DNA from 3 places in the Lysinibacillus sp. BS3 genome. Region 2 is predicted to be linked to each of the others. Evidence: riboswitches for the same ligand, from Rfam matches in the RefSeq annotation. Region 2 holds a riboswitch; each other region holds the start of a gene.

Region 1 (6,489 bases), 1.6 Mb from region 2:
GAAGGCGATAAAAATTATCGTCCTTCCCTTCTGTAATGCACGTTTCATTACTGATATTTCCCCGTTAATGTCTCCATCGTAATACCCGTTGGCTGATATAAAATTTTCACTTGTGTAATGACATTAATGGCACCAAGTTCAATCATCTTCTCATTCATTTTTTCAATGATTTGGAGCAATGTTGAAAGCTCACCCTCCATCGTTGTTTCCAATGGATGTACCTCATATTTCACCCCAGAAGCATCGATCACCGCAATTGCTGCATCGACATATGGTATAACATCTTCATATTTCTCTGTCTTCGGAATGATTTGTACACTGATTAATGAATTTGCCATCTTATTTGGCCTCCTTTTTAGGTAAGAAATCATTAGTAAAGGCTTTTTTCGCATCAAATTCGCCCTCTAGTACTTGATTGCTAGACATCCATTTCGCGTAATTTTCCCACACAGAAAGCTTTTGCTCTCCCCATTGCTTGGCATCATCCTGATATTTATCAGCCAGCCATTCCTGACTTTTATGCACTAATGCTTGATCTAAATCAGGTGCCGCTTCGATTAAAATATCAGCCGCTTCACTTGGGTTTTCAATTGCGTATTCATAGCCCTTCGATGCAGCTGCCACAAAGGCTTTGACTACATCCGGGTTGTCCTGTATCATTTTTTCATTTGTAGCTAAAACTGGCGTATAATAATCCAATTGATCACTATAATCTGTAAGATATAGCATATTAATCTTTTCCCCACGCAGCTCAGCCTCAATCCCAGTCCATGCATAATAAATCCAAGCAAAATCTATATCTTTTTCCATCATTGTGAAGAAATCTAAATCCCCTGCATTGACGATATCTAGCTTATTAATATCTGCCTTTTCTTTTTGCATGAGTGATTGTAAAACGGCTTGCTCTAATGGCGCGCCCCAACCACCATAGGTTTTACCTTCAAAATCCTTTGGCGATGTAATGCCCTTCGAAGCAATAGAAGCAAAGCCAGATGTATTATGCTGTATAATTGCTGCGATGGAGACCAGCGGCACATCCTGTACTCGTGCCTGTGTTATGCCTTCCTGATAGCTCACGCCAAAATCCGCCTTTCCAGAAGCAACAAGCTGATCTGCGCCCGCCTCACCAGGCATAATAATATCAACATCTAAACCCTGTTCCTCAAAATAACCGAGTTTTTTGGCAACATATAGTCCTGTATGATTTGTATTCGGCGTCCAATCCAGTACCACAGACACCTTTTTCAGCTTGTCTGCAGTCTGCTTGTCATCCTTGTCACTACAGCCTACTAATGTCAATAGTGCTGCCAATAAAATAAAAAACCATTTTTTCATGCGAAAGCCTCCCAGTTTGTAATATGAAAGTGTTCATGAATGAATGTTGTCACCAGAAGAAAGCGTATACAATGTTGGCAAGCTGTTGCTTGAAAACATAAAAAAACGCCTAGGATTCCTCCCAGACGTATTGCAATCAATCTTCAAAACTTTGCTTTTTGAATAGATGTTCCCTACGCTGGTACGAGCCAAATCAGGTTCAAAGGGTCAGCGTCTACCGGACACAATCTCAGCTAGCAATTACTAGCCCCCCTACATTCTTTCGCTATGAACTTTTCGATGATTATTATACCCATAGTTTCACTTAAATGACAAGGTGCTATTTTTGAATAGAGCTTAAAGCCCAGCGCTCCTAAGAGGCTGGGCATGCTTTTAGCTTGGTTTCTGTTCTTTTTTGGCTGTTACAACATGAGAAATTGCTCCATCTGTTGCAATATCCACTTTAAATGAACCATTGGAATGGCGATCCGCACGAGACAATGCTTGTACGTCAATCATCTCTTGAACACCTTTTTCAGTTTCAATCACAACCTGCTCCTCGTCTGTTGCTTGAACAACTGCCACAATTCGGTGAGGGTTTGCTTTTAACTCTGTTAATACTTTTAGTCCACGTTTTGCACGACTTGCTACTTCAACTTCAGCGACATTCATTTTCTTCACGGCCCCACGCTGTGTCACAATCACTACATAGTGGGTAACATCAGGCTGTAATACATTGACTCCAACTAAGGCTTCTCCATCTTTTAGTGTGATCCCTTTCACACCGCCTGTTTTCACACCTGTAACTGGTAACTCCTCCATAGGGAAACGAATCGCATAGGCTGTATCCGTTGTGAGCATCAGCTCCACGTCATCTGTTACAAATGATGCATAGATCATCGCATCACCAGCCTTGACATTCATCGTTTTAATTGGCTTTGAATAACGCGTTACCGCATAGTCTGCGAGTGGTGAGCGCTTAATTTGGCCATCTTTTGTGGCTGTGAAGACATACGTATTTGGCTGGTCAAATGTTTCGAAACCATAAACCGCAATAATCGATTCATCTTCCCCTGTTGGTACAATACTTGAAATATGCTGGCCGAGATCCTTCCAGCGTATATCAGGCAGCTCATGAACAGGCTGATAAATATAATTGCCTCGATTTGTGAAAAGCAGTAGATGGTGCTGTGTATTCAAGTTTGCTTCATACAATAAATAATCTGAATCCTTCATGGCAAAATCTTGCCCGTTTGAAGCGGCATGAGAACGTGTGGATGTACGTTTAATATAACCATCCTTCGTTACTGTTACGACAACCTCTTCACTTGGCACAAGGACATCCAATGTAATTTTAATTTCTTCAATTTCTTGCTCAATCTTCGAGCGGCGAGGCTCTGTAAAGCGTTTCTTAATATCTAGCAACTCTTGTTTAATAACACGCACTAGCTTTGCCTCACTTTGCAGAATCCCCTCTAGCTTCGCAATTAGCTTATTTAACTCGTCCTGTTCCTGACGTAGCTCTGTAATATCCGTATTCGTTAAACGATATAATTGCAGGCTTACAATGGCCTCTGCTTGTACCTCTGTAAAATCAAACTTTGCTTGTAAATTAAGCTTCGCATCCTTCTTATCATTAGAAGAACGGATCGTCGCAATGACTTCATCTAAAATGGAAAGAGCTTTGATTAATCCATCTACAATATGAGAACGATCCTTTGCCTTTTGTAAATCATAAATGGAACGGTTTGTTACCACTTCTTTTTGATGGGCAATATACGCATCTAGCAATAATGGCAATGTCATCATCGTTGGACGACGATTATGAATGGCAATCATATTAAAATTATAAGCTACCTGTAAATCAGTTGTTTTAAACAAGTACTGTAAAATTCCTTGTCCTGGTACATCCTTTTTCAGCTCAATTACGACACGTAAGCCAGTACGGTCTGATTCATCACGAATTTCCGCAATGCCTTCTAATCGTTTATCTACACGTTGCTCATCAATTTTTTTCACAAGATTCGCTTTATTTACATCATATGGTAACTCAGTGATAACAATTTGCTCTTTACCACCCTTGATTGGTTCAACAACTGCTTGTGCACGGACGATGATTTTACCACGACCTGTTTCATACGCCTTTTTAATGCCATCAACACCTTGAATGATTCCACCCGTTGGGAAATCAGGTCCTTTAATCACCGTCATCAATTCATCTACAGTAACATTAGGCTTGTCTAAGCGCATCAACACAGCATCCAGTACTTCATCTAAGGCATGTGGCGGAATATCTGTCGCATAACCAGCGGAAATTCCTGTAGAGCCATTGACTAAAAGGTTAGGAAAACGTGCTGGTAATACAGTTGGCTCCATATCCTGATCATCAAAGTTTGGCACAAATTCAACCGTTTTCTTGCCAATATCTCGTAGCATTTCAGCGGCAATAGCTGATAGTCTCGCCTCTGTATAACGCATTGCAGCTGGAGGATCGCCATCTACCGAGCCATTGTTCCCGTGCATCTCAATAAGCATATGACGTGCCTTCCAGTCCTGACTCATCCGTACCATCGCTTCATACACAGAGCTATCGCCGTGCGGATGATAGTTACCAATTACGTTACCCACTGTTTTTGCGGATTTACGGAACGGCTTATCATGTGTGTTGCCTTCCGTAAACATCGCATATAAAATACGGCGCTGTACTGGTTTAAGACCGTCACGTGCATCAGGCAACGCGCGGTCTTGAATAATATATTTACTATAGCGACCAAAACGGTCACCCATTACTTCTTCTAACGGTAAATCTTGAAACTTTTCTGTACTACTCATGCTTGGTCCTCCTCTTGTTGGATGAATTCATTCTCTAAAATGTTAGAATCATCCTCCATACCGAAGTCTACATTGGCTTCGATCCATTTACGACGTGGTTCCACCTTATCACCCATTAACGTCGTGACACGTCTCTCCGCTCGTGCACCATCCTCGATTGTGACACGAATCAATGTCCGTGTTTCAGGGTTCATCGTTGTGTCCCACAGTTGGTCTGCATTCATCTCACCAAGACCTTTATAGCGCTGTAATATGTAACCCTTTCCAACCTTCTTGATGGCCTTTTGTAAATCACTTTCTGTCCAAGCATATTCAATGACTTCTTTTTTCCCTGTACCTCTTGATACTTTATAAAGCGGCGGTAGTGCGATATAGACTTTCCCAGACTCAATGAGCGGACGCATATAACGATAGAAGAATGTTAATAGCAAGACTTGAATATGTGCCCCATCTGTATCCGCATCGGTCATGATGACTACTTTATTGTAGGCAGAATCCTCCACCGCAAAATCCGTACCAACACCTGCCCCAATCGCATGGATAATCGTTGAAATTTCTTCGTTTTTCATAATATCCTGTAGCTTGGCTTTTTCTGTGTTGATTACCTTCCCGCGCAATGGCAGAATCGCTTGGAATGTACGGTCACGTCCTTGTTTAGCAGAGCCACCCGCAGAATCACCCTCGACTAAATACAGCTCATTTTTTGCCGCATTACGTGACTGAGCTGGCGTTAATTTTCCAGATAAAATCGTACTACCCTTTTTATTTTTCTTGCCATTTCGTGCATCCTCACGCGCTTTACGAGCCGCTTCACGCACTTGCTGCGCTCGAATCGCTTTACGAACAAGAGAAGCTGATAATTCTGCATTTTCCTCTAGCACATACAAAATTTGCTCAGACACTACACTATCTACTGCAGAACGAGCCTCACTTGTCCCAAGCTTACCCTTTGTTTGTCCTTCAAATTGCAGTAAGTGCTCTGGAATACGAACAGATACAATGGCTGCTAAGCCTTCACGAATATCTGTCCCCTCAAGGTTTTTATCCTTGTCCTTTAACAAGCCAATTTTTCTTGCATATTCATTAAAGACACGCGTCAATGCTGCCTTTGCACCCGTTTCATGTGTACCACCATCTCGTGTACGGACATTATTAACGAATGATAAAATCGTTTCCGAATAACCATCGTTATACTGGAAAGCGAACTCTACTTCGATTTCATCCTGTACGCCTTCTACATATTTTACTGGATGAAGGACATCTTTTTCCTCATTCAAATACGCAACGAAAGCCTCGATGCCATTCTCATAAAAGAACACATCGCTCTTGCCTTCCTCGCGCTCATCAATTAATTCAATTTTTAAGCCCTTTAATAAAAAGGCTGATTCACGTAATCGTTCCGCTAACGTATCATAATTGAATTTTGTGACAGAGAAGATCGTTTCATCTGGTAGGAAATGAACAAGCGTTCCTGTCTGCTTGGTCTGCCCAATATTTTCAAGTGTTGTGACAGGCTGTCCACCATGCTCAAAGCGTTGACGATACTTTTTACCATCGCGATGGATTGTCACCTCTAAAAATGTTGAGAGCGCATTCACAACGGAAGAACCAACACCATGTAAACCTCCACTTGTTTTATAGCCACCTTGACCAAATTTACCACCAGCGTGTAGCACTGTAAAAATAATTTCTGGTGTCGGTTTGCCCATTTTATGCATACCGGTTGGCATCCCACGGCCAAAGTCGCGCACACTCATACTTTGATCTTTATGAATTGTGACAATAATATGAGATCCAAAGCCAGCCAGTGCTTCATCCACCGCATTATCTACGATTTCATACACAAGGTGATGAAGTCCACGGCCATCCGTAGAACCGATATACATGCCAGGTCGTTTGCGTACCGCTTCTAATCCTTCTAATACTTGTATAGCGTCATCATTATAGACGCTAGGTGACTGTTTATTCGTCAAAAAAATTCCCCTCCAAAAAACAAACACATGTTCTATTTATGTTCTCATCCTAATAATAATAGCATTTCCTGTCAATAGCTAGCGACAGGTCCAATAAAATTTTAAAATTTGCTCACAGTTTTGATCTTTTTTATTAATAGTAAACATCTTCAACAGTTGCTTAAAATTGGTATTTGAGCAAGACAGACTGCTTCTAGCTTCCATCATCATTTGACGCATTGAAGCCTACTTAGTTGCAAAATAAAGTTGTGATGCTTGCAAATAAAAGCACACTAACTCGTGCCTTGCGATTAAACAGGATAAAGTTAGACTTCTATTCTACCAAAGGAATGAGCGATTGACAAAATTGCCATTTTGCCTATATTTTTAT
Region 2 (6,489 bases):
AATATACAGATCAAACAGTTTCTTCGACGCTTTTTTGGTCGGAGATTATGCAGGAAACGCGAGTATCGCCTTATTTAAAGCATTTACAAAAAAATGCCCTACTATATTTACAGCTTCTTGCTTTACTGCTACTTGTTTTGGCATTGATGAATCCTTATATAAAAAAATCAACCATTGTTGGTGCACAAACCATATTTATTGTAGATACTTCAGCCACAATGCTGGCAGGTAAAGAGCAATCAACCTTTGACGCTCATAAACAGGAAATGCTGAACTTGATGAATGAATTGAATGGTCGACCTGTCACATTAATTACAACTGGTGCTGCACCAAAAGCTGTTTTACAGCAAGAAACAAACACGAGTGAAATAAAAAAAGCTATTCAAGATTTACAAGTAACCTATGAAACTGCTGAAATGAATAAGGCGCTGGATGTAGCACAGGCATTTGTGGGCGACACACCGACTTCTATCTATGTTTTTACAGATACACTTGATAAAAAGCAATTACCGATGGACAAGGATTCTGTGAAATGGCTAGTAAGAGGTGCTACAAAAGACTTAACAAATATCGCTATCACCCGCTTTGCTGCTACGACAGATGGGCAAGCTACGCTGGCACTTGTACAACTCCATAATGATACAAATACCGAGCAAAAGGTAACGCTCGCATTGAATAATGCAGAGGGTGAGGAGCTGGTAGCAGAAAGTGTCGTTGTGCCTCCAAATGAAGCCATTACGAAAACATTTAAAGATTTGCCTTTAGCAAAATCCATGACAGCTATTATTGATGCAAAAGATGATTATGACATAGACAATCAACAAACAGTTTTACTACAAACGACTACGTCAAAAATTATTGTTGATCAAGGCTTGCATCAACTGATACAAAAAGGTTTTCAAACAGTTAGTAGTGGCGTAAAAATCGTCCCTTCCTTGCAAGTCGCTGACAATCAAGATGCTACCATAATCACAAACCAATCAGCGTTATTGGAAAAGATGGACAATCCCCTCGTATTATTTGGTCGTGATGATGCAGAAAAAGTAGATGCGAATGGGACGGTAAGCACTAGCAGTGATGCATTATTTGCCTTTAGTGAACTAAAGGATGTTTATGTTAGTGCTGTTTATCCTGGTTTTGCGGACTATGAAACGATTGCTTCTGTTGGAGAAGAGCCGTTCATCCAACGCTCCCCAAAAGGAGATATCGTTGTTTTAGCCGATATTGCTGATACAGATTGGCCTTTACATCCATCATTCCCACTATTTCTATGGAGTACAGAGCAGCAGCTAACAGAATCAGTTGGGTCACTTGGGATTTTTTCACCCAATGAACAACGTGCAGTTGCTTTAGCGCAAGGAGACTGGAATGTTTATTCGCAAGAAGACGAGTTTCTTTCGTCTGTTACGAAGGGGATGCTAACTGCGCCCAAACAGCCAGGCATTTATATGGTACGCTCAAATAATGAGGAAAAACAATTGATTGTACAATTGCAAGCACAAGAACGTGTCATTGAACAAGGAACAAGTTTTACATTAGGTGATATTTCAGACAATGGAAAGGAAGAAGTGTCGATGACCTCTTTCGTGCCTTGGCTAATTGTAATTATTTTACTATTGCTTGTTTCAGAGTGGGAGGTGCAACGACGTCGTGGATTTACGAATTGATATGCCGTTAGTATTGTTGTTACTCCTTCCATTATTCTTGTATTTTGGATGGACATACTTTCATGAGCGACAGCGACTTAAAAGAAGTCATATTGTTGTACTTACTATTCGCATAGTGGCAGCAGGCTGTTTAGTTTTTGCACTCGCAGGTCCATATCTATTATTACCAATCAAAGAAGAACAAATTATTTATTTAGTAGACCGTTCTGCTTCTATGAATGGTACGGAAGATGAGATGGTTCAGTTTATACAGGAGAGCCTCCAATCAAAAAAAGAACCGCAGCTTGCGGGCATTTATTCATTTTCCTCTACTTTACAAACAGAAGCCATTTTATCTAAAACATTAAAGGAAGTACCGAAACTAACTGAAATTAAAGCTACCGATCAAACAAATATAGAACAAAGTCTACAGCTTGCTTCAGGGATTATAGATCCTAAAAAAGCAACTCGTCTTGTGCTATTAACAGATGGTAATGAGACAAAGGGCGATGCTTTAGAATTTGCTACGAAGTTGAAAGGCTCTAATATTAGTGTGGATATTAAGCCTTTTAGTCAACCAGTTGTCAATGATGTATCACTAAAAAGCTTTGTATCCCCTCAAGTTGCTTACGTTGGAGAGCAACAACAATTAGTGACTGACATACTTGCAACATCAGCAGGCCAAGGCGAGCTATTACTATATGAAAATGATGAGCTTATTCATCGAGAGGCAGTTGAGCTGACTGAAGGCACGAATGTGTTTACCTATAAACATGCAGCAACAGCTGAAGGACTTGTAAAATATGAAGCCGTTGTTCAAGTTGGTCAGGATGCCATTTTTGAAAACAATAAGTTAACTAGTGTCACAATGGTTCAAAGTGAACCACATTTATTAATCGTTAATGGTTATGAAACAGCTTCACCCATCGCAGCAGCACTTGGTAGTCAATCCATTGCCTATGATGTTGTAGCACCTAAAAGTTTACCAAATGAACTATCCAGCTATTTGCAATATAATGCTATCATCTTCGACAATGTACCAGGTCATTTAGTGGGTGAAGCAAAAATGAGTGTTATTGAGCAAGCAGTCAAAAACTTTGGAGTTGGTTTTACAATGGTGGGTGGAGAAAATAGTTTTGGTCTAGGTGGCTATTTTAAAACACCGATTGAAACCTTATTGCCAGTGGAAATGGAAATTAAGGGCAAAGAGCAATTACCTTCCTTAGGATTAGTGATTGTACTTGACCGTTCTGGCAGTATGCAAGGCTCGAAGCTTGAGCTTGCTAAGGAAGCAGCGGCACGTTCTGTTGAGATGTTGCGAGACGAGGATACATTAGGATTCATCGCCTTTGATGATCGTCCTTGGGAGATTATAGAGACAGGGCCTCTTAACAGTAAAGAAGAGGCTGTGGATACTATTTTATCAGTAACACCTGGTGGGGGAACAGAAATCTATAGTTCATTAGCTAAAGCCTACGAGAACCTTGCTGATTTAAAGCTCCAACGTAAGCATATTATCCTCTTAACAGATGGGCAGTCACAGGCAGGGAACTATGAGGATTTAATTGGTGAAGGGAAAGAAGAGGGTATAACCTTATCGACAGTAGCGATTGGACAAGATGCCGATGCGAACTTATTAGAAGCGCTTAGTGACATGGGCAGTGGACGTTTCTATGATGTGATAGATGAGCAAACCATTCCTTCTATTTTATCTCGAGAAACAGCTATGATTTCCCGCACCTATATTGAGGACAATCCATTCTATCCGGCAATTTATAATGCAGCAGGATGGAACTCACTGTTTGCTAATGGTGTCCCACAAATGAATGCATATATTGGGACAACGGCAAAACAGGGGGCTACTGTTGTAGCAAAAAGCGAGAAAGAAGATCCTGTGTTAGCGCAGTGGCAATATGGTCTTGGTAAAACATTTGCCTTTACATCTGATTCAACGGGTAAATGGACAGGAGATTGGGCAAGATGGCAGAATTGGGGAGCATTTTGGCAAACACTTATTTCTCAAATGCTACCAAGCTACAATGATGTAGCCTATGATGTAAGATTGGAAGCAGATGGTTCCTTTATGATTACAGACCCTACAAATGAAGCCGCATTTTTAGATATTGTAGCGGTAAATGAAGCAGGGGAGGAGCTAGAAACACAACTTGAAACCATTTCCGCATCTCAAGTTCGAGCTGTAGTACAAGCTGAACCTGGATTAATTTTCTTCCGTATAGCAGATGAAAAGCAGGCCATTTATCAGGCAGGGCTAAGTGTTCCTTATAGTGCTGAATACGAACTACTCCCTGTAAATAACCAACTGATAGAAGAGTTAACTCAACGAACAGGAGGCACTGTTTTAAAGGAACCACAAGATGTCTTCCGTGACTTTACGACAAAAGGAGCAGATCGGCAAAATATTGCCACATGGCTACTCTTAGCAAGTATGCTTCTTTTCTTTATTGATATTACGATAAGACGTTTTGGTTGGAATTTCCTAACGAATGCGAAGAAAAAAGAGCCGCTGGTTGAGGAAAAAACTATACCAGAAGACACGAATGTAGCACAGTTGTTAAAAGGCATGAAAAAACGATCTTAAAATAGAGGAAGCAGTGCAAATTCGAATAGTTTTGCACTGCTTTTTATATTCCTTGAAATAGAGAGTTATCCCCTTTGTAAAGAGGGTAAATGAGAAGAAAAGCGATCCAAATTGGACTACCCCAGCTCAATGAATGCTCATAATTCAATCTCTCTCAATAAAGAGAAGAATTAAACCTCTTTACTAGCTCTGTTTTACGCAAGCTACTTGCAACCATTACACCTAAAATAGCACCGATCGTACTTGATGTTAAAAAGGCTGGTAGGAAGAAGAATGCTGCTACAGATGTTCCCATGAATAATTTTGCATAAGGGACGGCAATAAGTGAAGCCAGAATGCCCGTTCCGATAACTTCTCCGATACCAGCTAACCACATTTTATTGCTATATTTATAGGCAAGGGCAGCACAGAACGCACCGATGATACTACCAGGGATAGCTAGTAGAGAGCCTGTTCCAGTAAGGATACGAATGATGGCAGTGACAAAGGCAACTATAACTGTTGGTACGGGTCCAAGTATAATGGCTCCTATCACATTAATAGCATGCTGAACTGGGTAAGCACGTGCGATTCCTGTTGGGATGGATACGAAAGTAGAGCCTGCAACAGCAACGGCTACTAATAAAGCCATGACTGTTAATTTACGAATTGACATAAAGTTCACTCCTTTTGGTAAAGTTCGTGAGGAAAAATAAAAAGGCCACCCCCTTTAAACAATAGGAAGCGGCCTTGCGTGTATATAGTGACAACAGCAAGTAGCGCCACTTCCCTCCGCTAGTGTGAACTAGATCAGGTTCAAAGGGTCCGTATATTACCATATACGTCTCAGCCTTTAAAAGACTCCCCTAGTGGTTAAAATCATTCAATTTTGTGAATCAACAATAATGTAACATACTGCTAAAAATAGTCAATGATTTTTCAGACTATTTTGTATCGGGATGCATTAAATGAGGTGCTTTTTTCACTGTCCAGATGAGCGCAAGGAAGAAACAGGCTAATAATATGATAGAACCGAAAATATATGGGCTATTCATATTCCAGTCAAATAATAAACCTGCCAAAGCGGGTCCAATCATATTTCCGAGGCTCATATAGGCATTATTCAAGCCCGCAGCAAATCCCTGCTCTTTCTCTGCAAGCTTTGAGATGAGTGTATTAACAGCTGGACGAATTAATGTCGTTGCTGTAGAGAAAATTGTTGCTACAACTAAAATAAGGGCAAAGCCAGAAACAAATAATATTAAGAAAATAGCAACGGATGCAATAAATAAATTTACTAGTACTACTTTCATTTCACCATAACGATTGAACAGTGGTGTAATAATAAACATTTGTACTACTACTCCAAAAGCACCACCAACAACTAATATAATCGCTATATCTACAGGTGTGTAATTAAACTTTTCTGTCACAAATAATGACAATGTCGTTTGGAAATTTGCAATTCCAAACGAGAACACCAGCATAATTATGAGCATAACAAAATAAGGCATATGTATGGAACGAGCCATTTGCTTCGCCAGATTGTCTTGCTTTTGTTTCTGTTGAGCAGTGTTTGGTTTGGTAGAAGGTAATAAAAAGTAAGATAAAATAGATGCTACAATGGCTGCAGCTCCAGCTGTGAAAAATGGGAAATGTAAGCTTACCTTTGCTAAAAAGCCACCAATACCTGGTCCAATCATAAAGCCAAGAGACATAGCGGCACCCAACATCCCCATACCTTTCCCACGTTCTTCATAGGTTGTGACGTCAGCGACAAAAGCCATAATAGGAGGTGCAACAAATGCGGAACCTAGACCACCTAAAAATCGTGCTAAAAAGAGCATCCATACATCTGTAGCAAGGCCAAATCCGATTTGTGCAAGACCTGTTACGATAAGACCGAAAATAATTAAATTTTTTCGTCCGTACTGATCTGAAAGATTCCCAGCAATAGGAGAAAATACGAATTGAGCTAAGGCGAACGTTGCGATTAGCATACCTAGAACTTGTCCTGCTGCACCAAATATTTTTAAATACTCTGGCATGACAGGAATAATAATGCCAATACTCCCCATTGCGATAAACATATTAAACATTAAAATATACAAAGCCGCCTTATTGGACTTCTGCTGGGTCATCGAATGAACCCCCTTTTTGTAATCAAATATAGTACAGTCTATCATAAAGAATTATTGCTTGGCTAATAGTTAAGATTATAGTACTGGTTCTATATTTAGAATGGTTTTCCACAAAAGTTTTTAT
Region 3 (6,489 bases), 640 kb from region 2:
GAAGGTATGGACCTTACAAATCCATATGTAAAACAACCAACAAACGTTTAATATTCCACTTTATTATTGATATCCAAATCCAACTTTCACTCCATGTGAATCCACTATTCACATGGAGTTTTTTTATTAAGAAAAGGCCTATGTCTATTTTTTTGACATAAGCCTTTTCTTTCATTATTGGTAAATTTGACTGCCTGCTTTTTTAAACTCCTCAGCCTTTTCTTTCATACCTTGATGGATCGCTTCAGTCGTATTCAAATCCTTATCTTTCGCATAATTACGAATATCCTGTGAAATTCTCATGCTACAGAATTTAGGCCCACACATAGAACAAAAGTGTGCTGTTTTTGCTCCCTCTGCTGGCAGTGTCTCATCATGATATTCCACTGCACGCTCGGGATCTAGTGACAGATTGAATTGATCACGCCAACGGAACTCAAAGCGCGCTTTAGACAGTGCATCGTCTCGTTGTTGTGCACCTGGATGACCTTTTGCTAAATCAGCAGCATGTGCAGCAATTTTATAAGTGATAACGCCCACACGAACGTCCTCGCGATTCGGTAAACCAAGATGCTCTTTCGGTGTCACATAACAAAGCATCGCTGTACCAAACCAGCCAATCATGGCTGCCCCAATGGCTGATGTAATGTGGTCATAACCTGGAGCAATATCTGTTGTGAGTGGTCCTAATGTATAGAAGGGAGCTTCCTTACAAACCTCTAATTGCTTGTCCATGTTTTCTTTAATCAAATGCATTGGTACATGACCTGGTCCCTCAACCATTACCTGAACATCATGCTGCCAAGCAATCTGTGTTAGCTCGCCTAGTGTTTCAAGCTCTGCAAATTGTGCCTCATCATTGGCATCTGCAATTGAGCCTGGGCGTAAACCATCACCTAAGGAAAAAGCAACATCATAGGCTTTCATAATTTCACAGATTTCCTCAAAGTGTGTATACAGGAAATTCTCTTGATGATGATATAAACACCACTGTGCCATGATAGAGCCACCTCGAGATACAATACCTGTCACACGATTTGCTGTTAGTGGTACATAGCGTAAAAGGACACCTGCATGAATGGTGAAGTAATCCACACCCTGCTCAGCTTGTTCAATGAGAGTATCACGATAAACCTCCCACGTTAAATCCTCTGCTACACCATTTACCTTTTCTAAAGCCTGATAAATTGGCACTGTTCCCACTGGTACTGCCGCATTTCGAATAATCCATTCTCTAGTTGTATGAATATGTTTACCAGTCGATAAATCCATAATATTATCTGCGCCCCATCGAGTTGCCCAGGTCATTTTCTCAACTTCTTCTGCAATGGAAGAAGATACAGCAGAATTCCCGATATTCGCATTGATCTTTACATGAAAATTACGCCCAATAATCATTGGCTCTGCCTCAGGGTGATTAATATTAGAAGGCATTATAGCACGCCCAGCTGCAATTTCTGAACGTACAAATTCAGGATCCATATTTTCACGAATCGCTACAAACTCCATTTCAGGCGTTATAATTCCCTTTCGTGCATAGTGAAGCTGTGTCACATTTTTACCTTTTTTAGCACGCAAAGGCTTTCTCGCCAACTCAGGGAAGACATTTTCTTGAATACGCGGGTCATCAACATGACGAAAGCCATTATCCTCCGGTTTAATGGAGCGTCCCTCATATGCTTCTACATCCCCTCGCTCTTGAATCCATGCATTTCGTAAGGCAGGTAAACCTTTCGTAATATCTACTTGGTAGGCTGGATCTGTATAGGGCCCACTCGTATCATATACTCGAATAGGAGCATTTTCTTCATTTCCAAAACTGCCTGTTGTCGGACTTAATGCAATTTCTCGCATAGGTACTAGAATATCTGGGCGTGATCCTTCCACATATACTTTTTTGCTTCCTTCAAAGCTGGACATAATGGTAATATTCTTTTCACTAATTGCTGACATGAGCTACTTCTCTCCCTTAAATTTATTTTGATATAAGGACCGATTCTAGCTCACCCCAACAATCCAAAAAATAAAGGCCGAATCCAAAATAATTATTTGGATCCGGCCACGAATGTAAAGGTCTATTGATTGCATACTCTGCAATAGCTTCTTAACTTTCCCACGCTGGTATGAGCCAGATCAGGTCCAAAGGGTCAAGAAACTTCGTAGCGTTTCCCTCTCAGCCTGACTCATCAGACTCCCCTAGTTAATACTATTTAGTTTGATGCTAGTGTAGCAGATAATACTAAGAGATGGAAGTTATTTTTTATCTTACTAGGTAAATAATACTTCTGCAAAATAGATCACAATGGTTACAGTTATACAGCTTACAATGGTTGAAAATAAAACAGCTTGCGCGGCTGTTGCTGATTCTACATCATATTCCAATGCTAGACTAGAACTATTGCGGGATGTTGGAAAAGCACTAGCTATAAACAGTGATTGTGCGACGACTCCATCTAATCCCAATATATAAATAATGGCCAATGCAACAGATGGTCCAATAATTAATCGCGTAAAACAGCTGATAAAGACGGTTTTATTAAACATTGATTTCATCTCTAATTGTGATAATTGCGCACCTAAAGTAATTAGAGCCACAGCAATAAATCCATCTGCCACATGTTCTACTGGTATTTTGATAAACTGTGGAATACCGATATCAAAATAATTCATAGCGACACCTATAATAAGCGCATGAATAATAGGCATTTTAAAGAAATCCTTGATGATTGTCATACCTGACTTTGTAGAAGAAATTAAATTGTATAAACCATATGTATACGTAGTCATATTTTGAAAGATTACGAGCATGACCTGAATGGCTACTCCAATAGGTTGCGTGGCAAATATCATTTGAGCCACTGGAATACCGTAATTACCCGAGTTAATGAGCACAACACTATTTTTAAAGACAGCTGCCTCTGTTCTAGCTAAACCTAACCCTTTTGCCATAAAGTGACTGAGTATCATTTGACTACCGATAAAGAGTACAATAAATAATCCGACCTCTCCCAGTACAGTTAATTCCACATGTGTTTCATATAAATTTACAAAAACAGCTGCTGGCATAAAGCAATATGTAATAAGCTGAGACAATGCTTTTAAATTAAAGCGAAATTTCTTTTGTAGTATAGCGCCTATTACAAGTAACACTAAAATAGGTACAACAATTTGAAAGAAAATCATTCCGAGATACATCATATCAATGTCCCCCTTCCAGTGTTAATAGTAGTGTTGAATTCCTTCTAGGTCAATTTCTCCGGCTTTCACCATAAAGAAGACTGCCTCTATATTGAAGGCAGCCTTTCTTTTTAAGCAAGCTTAAATCGGTTTACAACTTCTTGTAGCTCGTTTGAAATATCGTTCATATTTTGAATAGACTCTGCTACTTTTTGTAATTCTACTTGTTGATCCATTGCAGAAGCACTTACTTGTTCCGCAGAGGCTGCTGTTTGCTCTGAAATAGCCGAAATACTTTGGATAGCCATGATTGCCTGATTTTTATGCTCTAACATGCTAGATAGTTTATTCATTAAATCACTAATAGAATTTGCAATTGAACCCGACAAATCACTGCTATCTTTAAATGCTAGTTGCGTGCTTTGTACGGACTCATTTTGAGATTGCATTAAATCTGCATTAGATGCAATCACAGCAACCGTCTGCTGAGAATTTTCAAGAATACTTTCTACTGTACTCTTAATAATTTCTGTTTCATTCTTAGATTGTTCTGCTAGCTTTCTAACTTCCTCTGCAACTACAGCAAATCCTTTACCATGTTCACCAGCACGTGCAGCCTCAATACTTGCATTTAAAGCTAGCAGATTAGTCTGCTCGGTAATGCTTTGAATCGAAGCAATAATCTGATTAATATTGGCAATATTAGAAGCTAATGATTCCATTTGCTGCTGGATACGCCCATTCACTTCATTGGTCTCCATATTACGTTCTCTTAAACTTTCAACCTCATGCAATCCTTTTTCCGTTGTTACACCTGTTTTATGAGATAGCTCATCCATTTCATTAGAAAGAGCCGTAATAGCATCAATCTGATCTGATAAATCCATCATTCGATAATTTGTTTCTTCTGTATCCTCTGATTGCTTCGAAGCTCCTTGTGCAATCTCGTTGATAGCTACGGAAACCTCCTGACTAGAAGCAACTACCTCATTAAATGCCTCATTTACCTGATTAGAAGATTGGTTCAATAACCTCGTGGAATTTAGTACAGTTTGAATCGCACTATTGGTTTTATCTAACATATTATTATAGGCCACAGCAACTGCACCAATTTCATCAGGCTTAATATATCGCTCTTCTACCTTTTGTGTTAAATCCCCTTCGGCTGCAGTTTCAATCGATGCACGTAAAAATTTAAGTGGTTTTAATTGTTTATAGATGAATAACACACTTGCAGCTGTCATCAAAACCACCATAATAATGGAAGCAATAATCGTAAATACAAATACATGATTATATGTTTCTAGAATCTTTGATTCAGCTAACACGACTTGAACAGTCCATGTTTCGTCAATACCCTCTAAAATCATTGGAGCAAAAACATTATAGGCCTTTTCCTTCAGTTGATTAGAGTCAACGTACATACTTGTTAGTTCACCATTTTCCATTGTCTTACTAATACTTGTCCAAGTAGGATCCTCTTGCATATTGCGCCCAACTAGCTCATCACCAAAACTGTTAGCTGTTAGCACACCTTTATTCGTAATAATTGCCGCATAACCGCCTTCTGGGGCATTCGATTTTGTTAAATCATTTAAAAAATCTATTGATACATCGGCAGTCAATACACCGAAAAATGTCCCGGAAGCATTGATTAATGGCACTGAAATGGTTGTCATTAATACGGATTGGCCGTTTACATTATAATCATAGGGCTCTGTCAAAACTGCACGTCTATCTTCTTTTGGTACCCAATACCATTCAGAAATACTCTTATCATCAATACCTTCGATTAGAGCAGTCGAGATATCATTTCCGTTCTTACTTAAATAAGGGATAAAACGTTTTTTAGTATCTACTAAAGCAGCTTCAGTTGGTTCTAAAATAATAGAATCTTGCTCAAAGATTGCTCCTACTCCAAGAATGTCATTATTGCTAGCTAAATTGTTTTCCATTACGTCTATGACACCCTTGGTAGACAACGTATTATTCTTCTCCATGCTTTCTATGATACGCTTTGTTGTTTGTAATGTCGTATTGGCTTTCTTAAATCTTTCACTCATAATAGCTGCAGAAGATTCAGCCGATTGTAATGTTCCATGCTCTGCGTCTTCAACACTTTGCTTTTTTATAATAATTCCCGTTATGACAGTATAGGATAAAAATAAAATGAGAAATAATCCTATTATAAGGGAAGAAAGTTTTAAGGCAATTCCTCTTGATTTTTTCATAACTAACACCCCCACTTTTATACTAATAATAATGGATGGATGATTGTATCACAATAAAATATTTAGCGAATAAAGTAGAAAATTTACAGAATTATAGAGAAAAATACCGATACTTCACCAAACATTTATTTTTCAATATAAGGGCCTAATGACTTATTTGAATTGAGATTCATAGTAAAACATCCTCTTCGAATTCTAAATTATAGAAGAATATGATATATTAACTATTAAATAGAATGATTGGAGTGACTTACATGAAAAATAAAGCGCTATCAACATTAATGGCCACGGCTATTACAGCGACACTAGTATTACCAATGTCTACTGCCAATGCCGCATCATCTCAAATTCAATCAAATTCATATGAGACACATGTAGCAGCAGCAAAAAAAGTAATAGGTGAATCCGTAACGATCAAAAACATTACAAAAGATACTGTCATAACATCTAACGGCACATTTAGAATTCAATCGGCATTAAAGCCCCTATTTGATACTTCAAATAAAACAGCATTAACCAATGCCCGAGCTACAATTGTAGTGAAAAATGGTCAAATTACGGACGTTACCTCATTAATTTTAAACAAAGCAGGTACAAGCAAAAAATCTGTCTATTTTGATGGAGGTGACGCACAAATCTCGGGAGATCTTACTGTAAACGCTGACTATGTAAAGATTCAAGATGTTAGTGTGGATGGTCAGCTTATCATTACAAACAGAGTAAAAAAAGCCGTTACACTCAATGAAGTAGCAGTAGATGAAACAATTACACTAAAACCAATTGTCACGAAAAAGGTAAGTTGGCTATATGTTACTTTAATCGATATGAAATCATCAAACATCAATTTGGGACGTACTAAAGTCAATGTATCTTCTGACCAAACTCTTGCCAAAGTAGATGTGGTTGGTAAAGTGGAATCTTTTGAAGCAATGACTAATATAGAAAAGCTTACAATTGATGTAGCGAAAGATTTCAACCTTTATGGTGAGGGTAAAATTGAGCAAATCGTTGTAAAGGGCGGTACTAAAGTAGCTTTAGATTCAGGACATCTGGTAAACAATGTACAAGTAGACAATAAAAA

What was found. Region 2 has a riboswitch for thiamine pyrophosphate ahead of thiW (energy coupling factor transporter S component ThiW). Riboswitches for the same ligand answer to the same signal wherever they lie in the genome.
Region 1: another riboswitch for thiamine pyrophosphate. It lies ahead of AAJG31_RS01350 (ABC transporter substrate-binding protein); the one in region 2 lies ahead of thiW (energy coupling factor transporter S component ThiW).
Region 3: another riboswitch for thiamine pyrophosphate. It lies ahead of thiC (phosphomethylpyrimidine synthase ThiC); the one in region 2 lies ahead of thiW (energy coupling factor transporter S component ThiW).

What each region holds. Positions count from the first base shown of each region.
Region 1 is NZ_CP154860.1:257,660-264,148, reverse strand. Features, by position in the region: gene AAJG31_RS01360 (ABC transporter permease) at 1-48, opposite strand, end outside; gene AAJG31_RS01355 (thiamine-binding protein) at 48-338, opposite strand; gene AAJG31_RS01350 (ABC transporter substrate-binding protein) at 340-1,335, opposite strand; TPP riboswitch at 1,489-1,599, opposite strand; gene parC (DNA topoisomerase IV subunit A) at 1,708-4,146, opposite strand; gene parE (DNA topoisomerase IV subunit B) at 4,143-6,119, opposite strand.
Region 2 is NZ_CP154860.1:1,856,255-1,862,743, reverse strand. Features, by position in the region: gene AAJG31_RS09515 (BatA and WFA domain-containing protein) at 1-1,667, shown strand, start outside; gene AAJG31_RS09510 (VWA domain-containing protein) at 1,651-4,245, shown strand; gene thiW (energy coupling factor transporter S component ThiW) at 4,400-4,900, opposite strand; TPP riboswitch at 4,995-5,102, opposite strand; gene AAJG31_RS09500 (MFS transporter) at 5,169-6,365, opposite strand.
Region 3 is NZ_CP154860.1:2,494,586-2,501,074, forward strand. Features, by position in the region: gene AAJG31_RS12305 (catalase) at 1-51, shown strand, start outside; gene thiC (phosphomethylpyrimidine synthase ThiC) at 175-1,953, opposite strand; TPP riboswitch at 2,094-2,208, opposite strand; gene AAJG31_RS12315 (AEC family transporter) at 2,269-3,198, opposite strand; gene AAJG31_RS12320 (methyl-accepting chemotaxis protein) at 3,309-5,408, opposite strand; gene AAJG31_RS12325 (S-layer protein) at 5,663-6,489, shown strand, end outside.